2 regions of the Ferdinandcohnia sp. QZ13 genome follow, and region 1 is predicted to be linked to the other one. Evidence: riboswitches for the same ligand, from Rfam matches in the RefSeq annotation. Region 1 holds a riboswitch; the other holds the start of a gene.
The links. A riboswitch is a leader RNA that binds a small molecule or an ion and turns the genes downstream of it on or off. The one in region 1 is predicted to bind cyclic di-GMP.
Positions count from the first base shown of each region.

Region 2: another riboswitch for cyclic di-GMP. It lies ahead of RGU12_RS15435 (anti-repressor SinI family protein); the one in region 1 lies ahead of RGU12_RS01795 (EAL domain-containing protein).

Region 1 covers NZ_JAVIVW010000001.1:347,152-355,546, forward strand. The annotation lists gene RGU12_RS01785 (methyl-accepting chemotaxis protein) at 1-1,605, opposite strand, end outside; gene RGU12_RS01790 (chemotaxis protein CheW) at 1,639-2,094, opposite strand; gene RGU12_RS01795 (EAL domain-containing protein) at 2,285-3,007, opposite strand; cyclic di-GMP riboswitch class I at 3,082-3,166, opposite strand; gene RGU12_RS01800 (L-dopachrome tautomerase-related protein) at 3,757-4,854, shown strand; gene RGU12_RS01805 (spore coat protein) at 5,007-5,306, opposite strand; gene RGU12_RS01810 (hypothetical protein) at 5,325-5,519, opposite strand; gene RGU12_RS01815 (zinc-dependent alcohol dehydrogenase) at 5,536-6,672, opposite strand; gene RGU12_RS01820 (spore coat protein) at 6,691-7,059, opposite strand; gene RGU12_RS01825 (spore gernimation protein GerQ) at 7,076-7,321, opposite strand; partial or broken gene RGU12_RS01830 (NmrA family NAD(P)-binding protein) at 7,523-8,335, shown strand.
Region 2 covers NZ_JAVIVW010000015.1:347,001-355,395, forward strand. The annotation lists gene RGU12_RS15425 (DEAD/DEAH box helicase) at 166-1,857, shown strand; gene RGU12_RS15430 (YqhG family protein) at 1,835-2,629, shown strand; cyclic di-GMP riboswitch class I at 3,008-3,097, shown strand; gene RGU12_RS15435 (anti-repressor SinI family protein) at 3,127-3,255, shown strand; gene RGU12_RS15440 (helix-turn-helix domain-containing protein) at 3,425-3,751, shown strand; gene RGU12_RS15445 (hypothetical protein) at 3,793-3,996, opposite strand; gene RGU12_RS23775 (DUF5658 family protein) at 4,011-4,307, opposite strand; gene RGU12_RS15450 (TasA family protein) at 4,467-5,093, opposite strand; gene sipW (signal peptidase I SipW) at 5,147-5,728, opposite strand; gene tapA (amyloid fiber anchoring/assembly protein TapA) at 5,725-6,579, opposite strand; gene RGU12_RS15465 (TasA family protein) at 6,696-7,283, opposite strand; gene RGU12_RS15470 (TasA family protein) at 7,414-8,046, opposite strand; gene RGU12_RS15475 (helix-turn-helix domain-containing protein) at 8,356-8,395, shown strand, end outside.

The sequences.
Region 1 (8,395 bases):
TTGTTCTTCTGCAGCAGCTGCGACATTTTGTGAGTACATGGATGTTTCATTAGAAACATGAGAAATTTCAGTTACAGTACTAGATACTTCTTGAATACTCGCTGTTACTTCTTCTGTTGTCGCTGCCATGTCATTAATTTGGTCAGCTAACTTCTCCATATAAGTAAGGATCTCTTTGAAATTTTCTTCTGTTTGTTGAACAATATCTAAACCATCCTTAACATCGTATGTCACTTGCTCTATCGATTTATTTGACTGAATCATATCTTGTTGAATATCAAAGATTAACTTCGAAATTTGTGAAGAAGATTGGCGAGATTGCTCCGCTAATTTTCTTACTTCATCTGCAACCACCGCAAATCCTTTCCCGTGTTCTCCTGCTCTTGCTGCTTCAATAGCTGCATTAAGTGCTAATAAATTCGTTTGTTCTGCTATTTCGGAAATTACGCCAGATATATCACCAATTTCTTTAGAACGCTTATCTAATGATTTAAGTACCACTCCACTTTCAGTTACAGACATGCTGATAGAGTTAATTTGTTTTACGGTTTTATCTACAAACTCCCCGCCTTCTTTTGCTTTTTGAGTAGCTTTAGAACTAACTTCTGTAATGAAAGATGCATTTTCTGCAATTGATTGTACCTGTGTTGTTACTTCATCTAATGAACTTGCACTCTCTTGTACACTTGCGGTGGAATGTTCTGCTCCACTTGCAACTTGCTGAATAGATTCCGTAATTGATTCTGTTGCTTTACTCGTTTGTTCAGCACTAGCGGTTAATTCCTCAGAAGAAGAAGCCACTAGTTCTGAAGCTACTATAACCTCATTCATCATCTTTTTAAGATTCATAGTCATGAGGTTATAGTTCTTAGACAAGTCTCCTAATTCGTCACCTGAGTTATCCGAAATTTCAGCAGTAAAATCACCATTACCTGCTAATTCAAGAGAATTTGAAACGGATTGTAACCTCTTCTTAATTTTTGATGAAAATATAATAACCGCTAATATTGAAAGGGCAACGACTACAGCGAGAACGATTAAGAATGTTACTAAAAAACTTCCTAAGATCTTTTCAATTATAGATTGCGGAGCACCTACATAATACATGCCTATAGCATTATCATTTTTATCTAATAAAGGCATATATGCAGTTTGATATAGTATTCCTGCTACATTTGCCTCTCCATAATATACTTCTCCATTTTTTAAAACCGTTTCCACGACTTCTTTTGATGCTTTTGTTCCTACGGCACGTTCATTATTAGACATAACATTGGTAGATACTCGAGTATCTTCTAAGAAAATTGTTACTGTATCACCTGTATCCTTACCAATTGTATCAACAACTTCGTAATTATCATTCATAAGAGTTGAACCTTTATAAAGTTTATCCTCTTTTAATTCCCATTCACCTGGATATTCACTATTTAGATATCTAAAGGAAAGATTAAGGTCACCTTTTGCTTTTTCTAGAGCGAACTCCTCAATACCTTTTGTGATTTGATGATTAACAACCACACCTATAATAGATGACAAAGTAAGAATAATAGTTATAACTAATATATTAATTTTTGTGCCTAATTTTAAATTTATAAAAACTTTCATCATTTACACTCCAATGTTATATTTTTCTGTATTCTAAAATAATTTCTCTACTTGTTCCCTAATAACTTTTAGATTTGATAATTGATTGAACAATCTCGTTATATTAATAATTGGTATCAATTGTTCATCCAGTTTAATTATTCTTTCTAAAGAATTTTTTGAGGTTTCCATATGATTAAATGGGACAATATCATCATCTGAAACCTCTAAAATTTCCTTAGAATGATTAACTAATAAACAAATATGTATATCATCTGTCTTAACCAAGATATACTTTAAAGTTTCTGAAAGAATGGATTGATTACTAAACAATAACTGTTTCATATCAATAACAGGGACGACCTCTTCACGTATTTTCACTATTCCCCTCATGTACTCAGGGGCTTGTGGAAGTATAGTAGGCATAATTGCTTTCTCTATTGAAAGAACTCCATGAATAGGTAAAGCAAAATCTCCTTTGTCCACTTGGATAATGACATATTTTTGCATTTTAAAATTCTCCTATAGCGTTTTCAATTCAGAATTATATGGTAATTTAAACAAAATAAAAAACACCTTCAACCCTTTGTCTGTCTAACAAGGACCAAACGTGTTATTAGCAAGAAGCAGGGACTCTGCCTTACACCAATTTCACATATTTTATATTAATATTGATCAGAGACAGGAACGCTATCCTAATTCAATATTGTAGTGTTTTAGTATTTAATTTAATAGGTTTACTTAATAGATATCCTTGTGCGTACTGTACTCCCAAATTGTAAGCTGTTTCTAAATCAGTTTTTCTTTCTATACCTTCTAAAATAATATTGCACCCATACTTTTCACAAAAATTTTTAATAAAAGAAATAAGTTCTTGTTTTTTACTAGATAATGCAAGGTTTTTAGAAAAATAACGGTCTAATTTTAAATAATGGGGCTCTAGTTCCAGAATGTTCTTGATATCAGAATATCCTTTTCCATAATCATCAATTGCGATTCTGAATCCTAGTTCTTTTAAAAGATAAATCCTCTCCCTAAAGGTTTCATATTGTTCCACAAATTCAGATTCCGAAATTTCTAGAATGATTTCTTGTTTAAAAAGATAATTCTTTCTAACGATGGTCATAATGAATTCTAAAAATGTATCATGTAGAATTGTGGAAGGTAAAATATTAAGAAAAAGTTTGCCTTCTTCTATTGTATAACCAGTCGATGAATATGTTACTATCGCCTTTTCTATTGATAATAAGTCTAACTCATAAAGCAATCCATTTACTTTTGCGTTTTGAAAGATATTTTCTGGACTGTTATTATCGCCCGTTCTAAGAAGAGCTTCAAATCCAAATGTTTTTTTATCGGTTAGGTTGAACACAGGCTGAAAATGATGATATATTTCTCCCGTATATTTCTCTTTAATTGACATGTTTGATCACCTCCTTAATTTTCTCGACAAAAAGAGAACCTGAAGAAAATACAGGTTCTCTTGAACTGTTTTCTCACGGCAGCTAGGCTACCATAGCATTACTGCTTTAGGCCCTTAGCTTTGCGTCCTTACCTTTCGATAAGTTTGCCTTTATCTGATATCAATCATTACTACTTTTAGACTAGTCTTACAGGAATATTATACTAGGTTTCGACAAAATTCCAATAGTTTTTACAAAAAAAGACAAAATGAAAATGGATAATAGGGTTGTATTGTTTTCTCAAGGAGTAATGGTTGGTGTGAAGGATGCAAAAATAAAAAGCCGTTCTTTAAAAATACTATCCGTTGTATCAGAACCTAGAGGCTCACCAGGACATTGAAAGTGGATGTACAAATGGGAATGTTGATCATAAAATAAAAAAGACACAGAAGTAACTTCTTCAACTACCGGGGCAGTTTCCATTAAGTACATTTCTTCACAAAGTTTAAAGGGAAATTTTTCGGATTTTTATTTATAACAGCTTAACGTTGATTCGGGAATATTGAACTTCGCTACCTGCTAGTTGAAATCTACTTCATCTGGAGACCTTTAAATTAAAATGTTTTCTTTCTTCTGACAGACTTATTAAATTTCGAAAAAATCAATTTAATCATCTTTTCGTATAGAAAAACTTATTAAGAAACATGCACTAGAAAAAATATAAATCATATATAGGAGATATCCCGTTTGAATGCGTGAGGAGGATATTATGAAACCAATGTTACCTAGTGAAAAATATTTCGGTAATTTAGAACTAGTTTATGCATTTTATGGGGCTATGCCTACAGGTGTTACTCTTTCAGAAACCGGTCGTATTTTCATTTGCTTTCCGAAATGGGGAGACGATGTTAAATTTACGGTGGGGGAAATTGTTGAGGATAAATTGCAGCCTTATCCTAATTTACAAACCAATTTGGTTAACCCCGAGAATATCACAATGACTTTCATCAGTGTCCAAAGTGTAGTTGCTGATGGAAGGGGAACGCTTTGGATATTAGATACAGCGGCACCCAATTTTTCTGAACCTATTAAAGGTGGGGCCAAATTAGTCGCTGTTGATTTAAAAACCAATACAATTCGAAGAGTATATACATTTAAAGAAGATGTTGTTTTACCAACAACTTATCTGAATGATGTCCGATTTGATTTTCGTGTTGGAAACGCCGGTTATGCCTATATAACGGATTCTTCTTCTACAGGACCAGGAGCAATTATTGTCGTAGATTTAGAAAATGGAAACGCGTTTAGACGGTTAAATGGAGCAAATTCAACTTCACCCGATCCCTATTTTTTACCGAAAGTAGAAGGTCAAATTTTAATGAATCGAAACAAAGACGGTTCAACTTCTCCATTTAGATTGGCTTCTGATAGTCTTGCTATTTCTCCAGATGGAAAGCTTTTATATTTTGCTCCACTAACCAGTCGTCATTTGTTCTCGATCTCAACAGAAGCCCTGAGAGACAGGAATATACCGGACATGGATTTACCTTATCATGTGGAGTATTGGGGAGAAAAAGGTGCGTCTGATGGAATGATCACCGATGCAAAGGGAACTGTTTATGCTGGAGATTATGAAAACAACAGTATCCGTAAAATATTGCCGAATGGCACAATGGAAACCATTGCACATGATCCGAGAATTTTGTGGCCGGATACTTTTTCAATTGGTCCGGATCAATATTTGTATGTCATTGTGAACCAATTACATCGGCAGCCTAGATTTCATTATGGAAAAGACCTACGACAGAAACCTTATAGTTTACTTCGTATGAAAATTGGTGAATTTCCTGCTCCGACCTTTTCATAATAAAAATAGTCAATTATGTTTTTATTATATAGTGCGATACAAACACGAGTAACAAAGAAGTATTAACTTTATTTAGTTTTGCGAAATAAACTCAAAATGGTTTTAATAGGAACAGTTTATTTGGAAAGTGTTAAACTGTTCCTGGGGATTATTTATAAAGTCGGTAAGTTCAATGCTGTATTGATATTATTTAAATCCAAACTGATCTGTTCGTTTGTATCCCAAGCATGGTACCATCCTTTTTCTACCATATATGCTGATATTTGTTCATGCATATCAAGAGCTTCCACTAAATGGCGAGTGAGCATTTCTTTAATTTCCGGTGTTCCTGCCTCCGTAACTGCCATGGCATAATTTCTAACTCCACTTTTAGCTGAAATGAGTAGATCCATTGCAACCACTTGATCCGATAATGCGTCCATGCCAGTTAATGTTTCAATGATTGGATTCATGTTCATTCATCTCCTAATTTACTGCTTAGCGTTGGAAAGGATAGAAGCATATTCTTGTAATTGTCTCGTAGATACATCAATGTCTTGCTGCATAATATCTTTTAATAGCGGATCTGTAACTAATGCTCTCATTGTTTTGGATTTAGTTAAACAAGTGGTCTTAAATGCAGCTATTTCATGGACTTCAAGAACTTCATGTAAGGCGTATTTCATTTTTTTATCTCCTTCCTCAAGGTTTCAACACGACTTTTATACAATCATCCATTTTGGTGTCAAAAATCTCATAGCCACGCTTTGCTTCACTAAGTGGAAGTACATGACTTACGACATCTCCTGGGTCAATTTTTCCGGTCGAAACTAATTCAAACATATATGGCATATAGTGAATCACAGGTGCTTGCCCAGAGCGGATATTGATATTTCGCTGCATAATATCTCCAAGAGGGAAACCATTATATCTACCGCCGTAAACGCCAGTAACTTGAATTGTCCCGCCTTTACGCACTGCTTGTGTAGCCATGATAAACGCACCTAATGCTCCACCTTGAAGTTTCATTCCGCTCGCAAGGAACTCTAAATCAGTCATTTTACCGTCCATACCAACAGCATCAATGACAACATCAGCGCCGCCCTTCGTCATTTCCTTCAAATGCATTCCCACATTTTCAAAGTGTTCAAAATTTACAATTTCAACTTTGTTGGTACGTTTGGCGTGTTGCAAACGATAGTCTACATAATCTACGGCAATGACACGCGTTGCTCCTTTTAGCCAACAGAATTTTTGAGCAAAAAGGCCAACCGGACCACAGCCAAAAACAATTACTGTATCTCCATCCTTTACGCCTGCATTGTCAACACTCCAAAAACCAGTAGTCATCGCATCGGCAATAACTGTTAACTTTTCATCTGGTTCCTCACAAGTCTCTGGAATTTTGAAATGAGTAAAGTTGGCAAATGGTACTCTTAAATATTCAGCTTGCCCGCCTGGATAACCACCTGTTGTACCAGAATATCCAAAATAAGCACCCATATCACCATTATCATTAGAATTATCACATTGGCTTTCCAAATGGTTTTTACAATAAATACATTCCCCGCAGGCAATGTTAAAAGGAATAATAACACGATCCCCTTTTTTTACTTTCGTAACATTTGGTCCAACCTCTTCAACAATTCCCATTGGTTCATGACCAATAACATAGTTTTCTTGCAGATTAGGAATCATGCCATGAATTAAATGTAAATCAGACCCACATATAGCTGTACTCGTTACTTTAATAATCATGTCATCTGGTTTTTCAATTTTTGGATTTGGAACTTCTTTGACTACAACATTTTTAATACCTTGATACGTTACTGCCTTCATGCTATACAGCCTCCAGTGTTAGTGATCATCAGGTGTCCGGTCAAACATACCTTTTCTATTGGTCTCAACCGGGAATAGATTCATTTTGCCCATCATCAATGTATTGTTGGCAGATAGCTGATCTAGTTTATACTGTTCACTTAGTTCGTATGGATGGAACCATTTTTTATTAATCATTAGTTCTGTAATTTCTTGGTGCATGGCAATACCTTGCATTAACTGCTTTCGTAAGAGGGTCCTAACATCAGGTGATGCAGACTCTGTTAATGCGACAGCAATATTGCGCACACCTTCTTTGGCACGAAGAAGTAAGTCCATCGCAAATGTGGTATCAGCTAGCTCTGGTACGTGTAACGCGTTTATTGGGTCTAAATAGTCCTGGTTCAATGAAATTGCCTCCTTTTCAATTTATTATTGGTGTTGGCCGGTTTTGAGGAACTGGAGCTTCAAAAGGTGCGCGTTGATAAACTGCCTGTAATTCTCTAAGCGCTTGCATGGATTGTTCAACATCTTTTTGCATTAATGCTCTCAAATCATGATCAAATACGAGTCCTTGCATTAGTTTTGATTTCGCTAAGCAAAGTGTTTTGAAATTAATAACTTCATGTAAATCCAATGATTCATGATCGGCTAATTTTTGATTATCCATTTCTAATTAACCTCCTTATTCGTTAATGCAATCTATTGTATTGTTCCAAAAATAGGAGTAAACATAACATTCTTTAATGTTATATTAAATTGGTAAATTATCTTAAATGGTTGGAATATTCCTAAAGTGGGGGATTCATTTATTGTGATGTCAGAGGATGGAGCAACGGGATAATTAGGTTCAAAGGTTGTAGAATAGTTATTGAAGTCTGTACCTACAAGTATATTGGTGATGAGTGTCCGAAATCCAGAAAAAGCAGAAGGACTTCGTAAACGTGGAGTGGATATTCGTCAAGGCGATTTTGACCGACCAGAAACATTAGATAATGCTTTTAAAGGGATTGACCGGTTATTAATTATTTCTAATGATGGTGACAATGACACAAGAATCCAACAACATGCTAATGCTGTCCATGCAACTGAATGTGCAGGGATAAAATTTATTGCTTAAACAAGCTTAGCCAATGCAACAGATAGCAAAAATTAAATGGCTCCAACTCATTTTGAGACCGAAGCAGCGATCATTAAAACGGGTATCCCATGTTCTTTCTTACTTAACAATTGGTATTTGGAAAACGAAATATGAAGCATACGAGGTACTCTCGCAGAAGCTCCATGGGTAACATCTGCTGGAGAAGGTAAAGTAGGTTGGGCACTACAACAAGATTGCGCCGATGCAGCTGCTGCAGATCTTGTTGGAAACGGTCACGAAAATACAGTTATGAACTTTCAGGTCCACTTTTAACTCAAGAAGAATTGGCATCTGCTCTTGGGAATTTATTAGGTAAAGATATACCTGTACAACAAGTTAGTGACGAACAATATTCAGAAATAATGAGAGGCTTAGGTTTACCTGATTTTGTGATCCACAATTGTAGTAGGAATTCAAGAAAGAATTCTTAATGGTTCACTAGAAGTAGATAGCAATGATTTCGAGAAAGTTCTCGGTCGTTCAATTACTTCGATTAACGAAGCACTTAATCAACTCGTTAATCTAAATCTAAAAGTATTATAAGACCGACATTAAGTCGTTTTTTTTTGTTTAATGGAAAACTTTAAAATAAATACCTTTTTG
Region 2 (8,395 bases), on a different contig from region 1:
AGAAGCGTTTCCAACTACCTTCATCCTACCATCATCCAGCGATTTGGGCAATATATTATTTCCTTAACATTATTTTATTTTTTTAGTAAAACGTTCGGTTTTTGGAGGGAAGTTCTATTTTTTCTATACGAATATCATACTCAACTAAGAAAGGACTGTGAAAATATGAATGTCGATTTTGAATTTGATCAGTCGTGGCAAGGTGACTTTTTGCAAAGAATTGACGATGACGGTCCTTGGGCGAACTGGGAGTTATACAAGCTTGCATATGAAGTAGAAAAACACCAGTCGATACCTGAATTCGAGGGTCTTCAGGCTCCTAAGCATTTACCACAGTTAACACCACTTCCCCATCAACTTGAGGTTGCGAAGCAAGTGGTTGAAAAAATGAATGGAAAAGCAATTTTAGCCGATGAGGTAGGGCTTGGAAAAACAATTGAGGCAGGCCTGATTTTAAAAGAATATATGATTCGCGGACTTGTGAAAAAGGTTTTGATTCTTGTTCCAGCCTCCCTTGTATCCCAATGGGCTTCGGAATTAAATCAAAAATTTTATATTCCTGCGGTCCAGCAGAAAAAGAGCTATATGTGGGAGCAATATGATGTCATTGTTTCATCCATAGATACTGCTAAAAGAAGTCCCCATCGGGAAATTGTGTATGAGCAGGATTACGATTTGATCATCATTGACGAGGCTCATAAGCTAAAAAACAATAAAACGAAAAACTATGAATTTGTTCAAAATCTAAAAAAGAAGTTTTGTTTACTATTAACAGCTACCCCTATTCAAAACCGAATTGATGAGATTTTTAACCTTGTGTCGTTACTTAAGCCCGGACATTTAGGTAATCAGGAAAATTTTGAAGAATCATTTGGGAAAAAGAGCCGCTCGATCGATGATCATGAGCATTTGAAAGAATTGGTCAATAAAGTGATGATTCGAAATCGCCGTGATGATACGGGAATTGAATGGACAAAACGGAAGGTTGAAACAGTTCCGATCGAGTTCTCAGAGACTGAACAGGAGTTATATGATGCGATTTCTGCCTATCGTTCTAGCTTATCAGGTTTTGCGTCCAGTATGTTCTCCATTCTAACTTTGCAAAGAGAGGCTTGCAGTAGTCGCGAGGCCGTCTATTTTACATTGAAAAAGATGCTTGAGAAGAAGAATGAGGATGGCAGTGCTGCGGTACCTGAGGATATGGTGATGGGACTTATGAAAAAGGTCGAACAGGTCACGCAAAATTCAAAGGCCGAGAAAGCAGTGGAATTAATTAAACAAATAGATGATAAAGTCATCATTTTTACCGAATATCGTGCAACGCAAATGTACTTGCAATGGTTCCTGCAGCAAAATGGAATATCATCGGTTCCATTTAGAGGTGGATTCAAGCGTGGGAAAAAGGATTGGATGAGAGAATTGTTTAAAGGAAAGTTCCAGGTTTTGATTGCAACTGAGGCTGGTGGCGAAGGGATTAACCTGCAATTCTGTAACCATATTATCAACTATGACCTTCCTTGGAATCCGATGAGACTTGAACAGCGCATTGGACGTATTCATCGTCTTGGTCAGGAAAAGGATGTTCATATTTATAATTTCGCAACGAAGAACACGGTTGAAGAGCATATTTTAAAGCTATTATATGAAAAAATTAATTTGTTTGAACGTGTCATTGGTCAACTAGATGATATTTTAACGAGGCTGGATCTTGGTAATATTGAAGATCATATACAAGATATCATGCTTCGATCTCGGAGTGAGGGTGAAATGAGAATTAAAATGGAAAATTTAACTTCGATTATTAGTTTTGAAGAACAAAATGAGGGTGAGCAGCGTGCAGCAACAGGAAATCGTTAATTTTCTTGAGAATTATTTTGTTTCAAATCATTGTGAAATTCTTGAAAGACATCCTGGGTATATGACCGTGCAATTGACAATTGATTTGGATAAACAACTCATGAACCGCCCCTTTTATTGGACATATGTTGAAAAAACAGGTGGAGAACCGAATCCGATGAAGCTAACATTGATTACAGATCGTGACCAAACGCCCGACAGTGTAAAAGGTGACTTTATCCATTTCGGTGCTCCTCGCTTGCACCAAATTTTTGAATCTACAAAAAAGCTAGCAAGCTATATTCGATTGTATCAACAAAAGCCTCCGGGTACTCAAGGAAATACTCCCCTTTTCCCTTGGCTAGGGTTGAATGTAAAGGTTTCCTATAAAAGTGACCGTAAACGTGACGTGTTAATGTCACTGGGCTTACAGCTAATCAACGGAATCATTGTTGAGGATTTTCAGGAAAAACTTGAAAAACTACCACTCACACCAAAAATTCCTGATTTAACGTATACAATGTCACCGTTAGTTAAACCTCAAAGTGGTGTCAATCGTCTTCAGCAATATGTGAGAGGCTATGTGGAATCACAGGATCATGCATGGGCAGATGAAGCGAGACAACGCTGGGACGAGGATTTAGCTCTGTTAGATGCCTTTTATGAGGGAATTGACGAAAAACCAGAGAGCTATGAAATTGAAAAAGAAGCACTTAAGGACCAATACGAACCGAAAGTTCTTGTCGAAATTATCAATGGCGGATTGTTTTATCTTTGTCAAAATGCGATCTGAAATAGGCCTATCCCCATTTTTGGGGGTAGGTTACATTTTTTTAAGGTGATTTCTAAAAAATCGTTCGACAAATACCTTGCATTTCATTGGAAAAATTACAAAAAATCGTTTTAGAATATCGTTATACATTAACCATACCTTTTAACTAGTTAACAAATCATAGGCCCTTCTCCCTGTTCTTCGAGTTTGTTCTACATAAACAGGAGTATTTAACCACTATTCGATAGTTTACACGTTTAATTATCAGTCTTTTATAAATATTTTGATATCGACAGTTTTTTACAGAAAAAGTAATTTCTGTGTTTTATACTTCTTAATGTAATACAAAGGTTCTATACATATATGGACTATCGTGTTAGGTCAGTCAGCTAAGGTTTGAACAGACAAAGGCAAACCTATTGAAAAATAGGGACGCAAAGTCACAGATCTAAGGTTGTAGATTACAATTATGATGGCTGGACTGCCTGGAATACTAATGTATTTTGGGAGGAAATCAAATGTTAAATGAAGTACAATTCAAAAATGAGCAATTGGATCAGGAATGGATCGACCTTATATTAGAAGCAGTGGAGATGGGAATGAGCATCCAGGATATTCAAGCTTTCCTCCAAAGTAAAACAGCATAACAGACCTAATAATTCATACAGGAACTTCAACAAAATAGAAACAATTGGATGCCAAAGAACTCGGTTAATATACCGGGTTCTTTATACTATTTACATTTTTTATGTTCTTATTATAAAACATATTCTTCGTTATATGTTATAATAAAAATAGGAAGGAAGGTGAAAAGTAATGATTGGACAACGTATTAAAACATATCGTCTACAAAAACAATTATCACTATCTGAACTAGCAGATCGTGCAGGAGTTGCCAAATCATACTTGAGCTCAATCGAACGGAATCTCCAATCAAATCCTTCTATCCAGTTTCTTGAAAAAATATCTACAGTACTAGGCGTAACAGTAAACGAATTACTCCACGAACAATCAGAGCCTGAAAGGGTAGAACTTGATTCAGAATGGACAAGGCTTGTACGAGAGGCAATGAAATCAGGAGTTTCCAAAGAGGAATTTCGATCATTCTTAGAATTCAACAAATGGAAAATGAACAATAAATAGAAAATGCTTCGGCGACATCGTTGCCTGAAGCATTTTTTATTTTATATGTATGTTTCGAAAGCGGTATGGGATTCAGATAGATGGGTAGTTGTGTATTTCTTATGTAGAGTCGTATGAAAAACATCACCAGCATCACGTGCACGAAGGCTTGAAAGATCGGCTTGACATATCGGGCAGTCCCATTCACCATACTTACTGCTACAAAAGGAAGGCTGGCTACATTTTGGGCATGTTTTCGTATACATTGGGTTTCCTCCATTTAAGATATTTGAATAATCCAATAGCCATGGAGGGAAATAACATAGACGTAGAAAGCAGTAGCTACATAGGATAAAGTATGAATTATTTTACTCACTGGAAAACGAATTATGAAAATAAGTACAATTAAAAATATGGAAAGCATTGCTTTTACAAAAAGAAATAAAAATGGATGGATTTCGTATAATGAAAACATTATCGGGTTTGCTTCAGAAATATGGCCCCAAAGTATTCCAAAATGGGTAATACATGCGTCTAATAGATTTAAGTTTGCTAGGAGTATGAGGATAAATTTCATTAAGAACCTCACTAAATTAATATGAATCCATGATGAGAATCTTTTAAAAAATACACAGCGTTGTCAATGGAGAGAAATAGTCAGCTCCTATTTCTAATTAAAACATTTCTTAATAAAGAACATCATTGCAAATACAATCACCTTATCAATCTATATAGATTAGCGAACGGTTTTTAAGCGTTTTCTTTTTAAAATTAAAAATAAAATACTGCCGCTTAAGACTAAAGCAATTCCTACAATTAAAACGTTAAAGGTATTGGTTCCCGTCTTGGGAAGTTTTGGCCCGTCAACAGGAAGTGCCCCACCTAATGTACCTTCTGCATAGAATTTAAGTTCAACCTCAGTTGTTAAACCTTGATATTCATTACCTAAATGGGACGGAAATTCTACCGTAAAAGTTAATTCTTCTTGTTTTCCACTCGCAATTGATCTAGGATCGATTGTATTAAATTCACTTAATTTCCCTTTAAAAAGCTCTCCACTTTTATCAGATATAGTAAGATATAACTCTTCATATAATTCTTTTGACCCTGACTTGCGCTTCGCCGACGTTAGATATTTAAAATCCTCAGAACCACTATTTTTTATTGTTAAAGTTCTAGTAGCCCAGTCGCCAGGCTTAAAATTTTCAATATCAAACAATACTTTTTCTGGAGTTGTCATGATGTCTATTTCCTTACTATTCTTCGTTGGAGACGCAGAGACTTGATTTATTTGAGAAAAAAACAAAAGTGTACATACTGACATAAAATATAGTATTCTAAGAAAACCCTTTCCCCTCTTCATTTTATGCTCCCTTCCTTCCCTAGAAGGGGATCAATATTAATAAATATTGATCCTTAATTAGTTTTAGTTTCTTCAACAGCATTTTTCGACTTGCTATTTAAATCAATTTTTGAGATTGTTCTCCAAAGTGTGAAAATAGAATATAGGAATATTAAAATCCCAGGTACGATCATTAATAAAACAGTTCCTTTTTTTGAGTCTGCAAAATCTGCAAAGTAACCGAGATATGGTATGGTAAATCCACGATATTCCGCGACCACATTTTGAGCTAATACTGGATTGATATCCTCTGTATTATTATTATCTCCTTTGGTTCTATACATCAGCTGATTATCATTTTTAATAACTTCAGTAATTCTGTGGGTGATAAGTTTTTCATCTTCTTCCATAAATGTGATAACATCGCCCTCTTTGAAACGAGTCATATCTCCACCTGTTTTTACTGCGATAATAGAACCTGTTTTTATACCTGGCTCCATCGAACCTGATAAAACTGTTTTCAATTGATATCCAAAAACAGAAGGCTCCCCTCCAGAGAGTTTAGATGTAACAACTAATGACGCAACGCATATTAATAAAACTACCAATAAACCTGTAACTAAATGATTTAACCATTTAAGAATCTTCTTTTTCATTGTCCATCCTTCTCCTTATTTCCTTCAACATTTATCGTTTCATTAGGAAGTGAGTTATTTACATTTACTGCATCTTGAGTTTGGTTATCGCTATTACTTCCAGCTGATGCAGGGGTTTCTTCACTTTTATTTGTAGTAGTTTGTTCATTATTTTCTGGTGTCTGATTTGCAGCTTTATCTGACCCTGTTTCTTCTATTGGTTTTGTTTCCGGCGTTTCAACATTCTCATTTTCTACTGATTCCTTAGGCGTCTCTTCTTTAGGTGAGTCACTTTGTTCGTTTACCGATTGATTATGTTGACATTTTACTTTTACTTTTACACTCCAAACATCCTCAACAGATTTATTTGTTTGATATGCATAAAACGTGTAAAAGCCCTCTTCAGACTCTTGATTTGTAACAAAGCTAAGTAGTGTTTGTTCTCCACTTGCTAAAGGAGGTATTACATCCTGTCCTTCGGGAATATCTATTTTCGTTCCTTGAATTTTCGGGTTACCCCCCTTATCTTTTCCGCCATTCTCATCCTTATCAATATAGTAAATTTCAAATTTACTTGGTGTTTTCATATCGCTATCACTAATATTCTTTATCGTTACTTTCATTTTTGCTGGACATGCTTTTAAATTTATATTGCCTTTATCAATAAATGCTAATTTACTATTATCCGCCCATGTACCTGCTGTGAGTGTTACATTTGCTTTTTTACTAGAAGTGAAGTGGGCAGCAGTACTTGATGTCACATATTTAATTGAGAAAATCATTAAATAAAATACTAATGCTATTTTAAGAACGGCAAAAAATCGATTTTTTCTTTGTTTTATCCCTCTTAACAATCTACTATTCTCATTCATATTTATGTTCCGCCCTTCTTCATAACAATATTTATACATATTTATGAAAACAAAGTTGATCATATGTTTTCATAAATATGTATAAAGTGGAAGGAGGGATCCCTCCTTCCATTAAGTTACCTTAATTCTCCCTCTTTTTGACTTGCTTCAAAACTTAATTCAAAGTCTATTGAATCCCCTTGGAAGATATTTTGATCTTGACCATTATCATTGAATTTAAAATCAACTCGTAATGTTTGTCTATGATCAGTTTGGTATGGCCTTCCACTTTCAGGTTTTAAGTCCTCAGCCACAACTAAATTTTCAATTTGAGAAAGTGGTACCCAATCAGCTACAACTTCCCTTGATCCAAGTTTCATAATGTGAACAAAAATATGATCAGCAAAATCTTCACCGTTATTATTACCATTTGCATCAGATATTTCATAATCTACATTTAGTTTTACATCATTAATATCTAAACTTCCTTCGTTATATATACGGATTTGGTGGACTTTCCAGTCACCTGGCTTCATATTGTCAATACTCAAATCAACTTCTTCTCTATCATCTACACCCTTTAACCCAATATCTAACGTTCCAGCAGCAAATGTATTATTCGTTACTTCAGTATCATTAAAATATGCGAATGTTCCTCCACCTATTAAACTTAAACCTAGAACAGCTGTTGCAGCAGATAATCCTAATTTTTTCTTAATACTCATTTTCAATCTCCTTTTCCTTTATTTGTTTTGTATAAAGAACATTTTTTATATGATATAACTGTTTTGACTTAACTTAGTATGTAAGCAAGGAAGGAGATAGAATCCCCTTCCCCTGTTCATTTGTGAACTATTATCTTAATTCACCTTCAGTTTGGTGAGCAGTAAATGTCCACTTCAGCTCTAAAGCGTCACCTTGGAATTCGTTTTGATCTGCATTATTGTCAACAAACTCGAATGCAACATACATTTGGTCACTAGTTCCTGCTTTTAACCCGTCACCTTCACCGTTTAGACCAAATAACCATGTAATCCAGTGTTGGACATTTTCAACTGCATCCGGAGTCATATTTTGAAGGTCGTATAATGTTGTTTCAGAGATTACATCATTATAGTCACCGATAACCCAACCATCACCCGTTTTGTCAGCATTCTCTAAGAAAAGCACTTTAATGTGTTTACCAAAATCATCAACATTATCACCTTTTGCATCAACAACATTATAAGCAGTAGCTAAATCAATTGTTGAAATATCAAGAGAGCCATTGTTCTCTAATTGGAATTCACGAACCATGATGTCCCCAGGTTTTAAATTATCAACATCAATAACAACAGATGGGTTAACTGCTAGATCTAATGTACCTGCTGCAAACGTATTGTTTGTTACTTCTGTGTCACTAAAGTATGCAAATGTTCCTCCCCCGATTAATGCCAATCCTAGTGCTGCTGATGCTACCCCTAAACCTAATTTCTTTTTCAAACTCATTTTTGTTTCCTCCTCTTTTTCCCTTAAATAATTTTTTATTGAATCCTTATGTATTGATAAGGAGATCAACCAAGATATGTACTTCATAAAGTTCTTTCTTGTTCTTTCTAACGAACTTACAATGTGAGTATAGCCCATAAGTCTTATATTTGAAAAATCCCAAAATCAGCCATTTTTTCTTAATAAAGAACTATTATCGTTCTTTATCTCGAATTACCTCTTGTTTTCTTACTATTTTATTATTTTATTAAGAACGAAAAGTTCCTTATAATGAACATGCGGGCATTCAATATATGAAGGAGAAGGAAGATGATTGGATCCAGGATTAAGGAATTACGAAAGCAAAAAA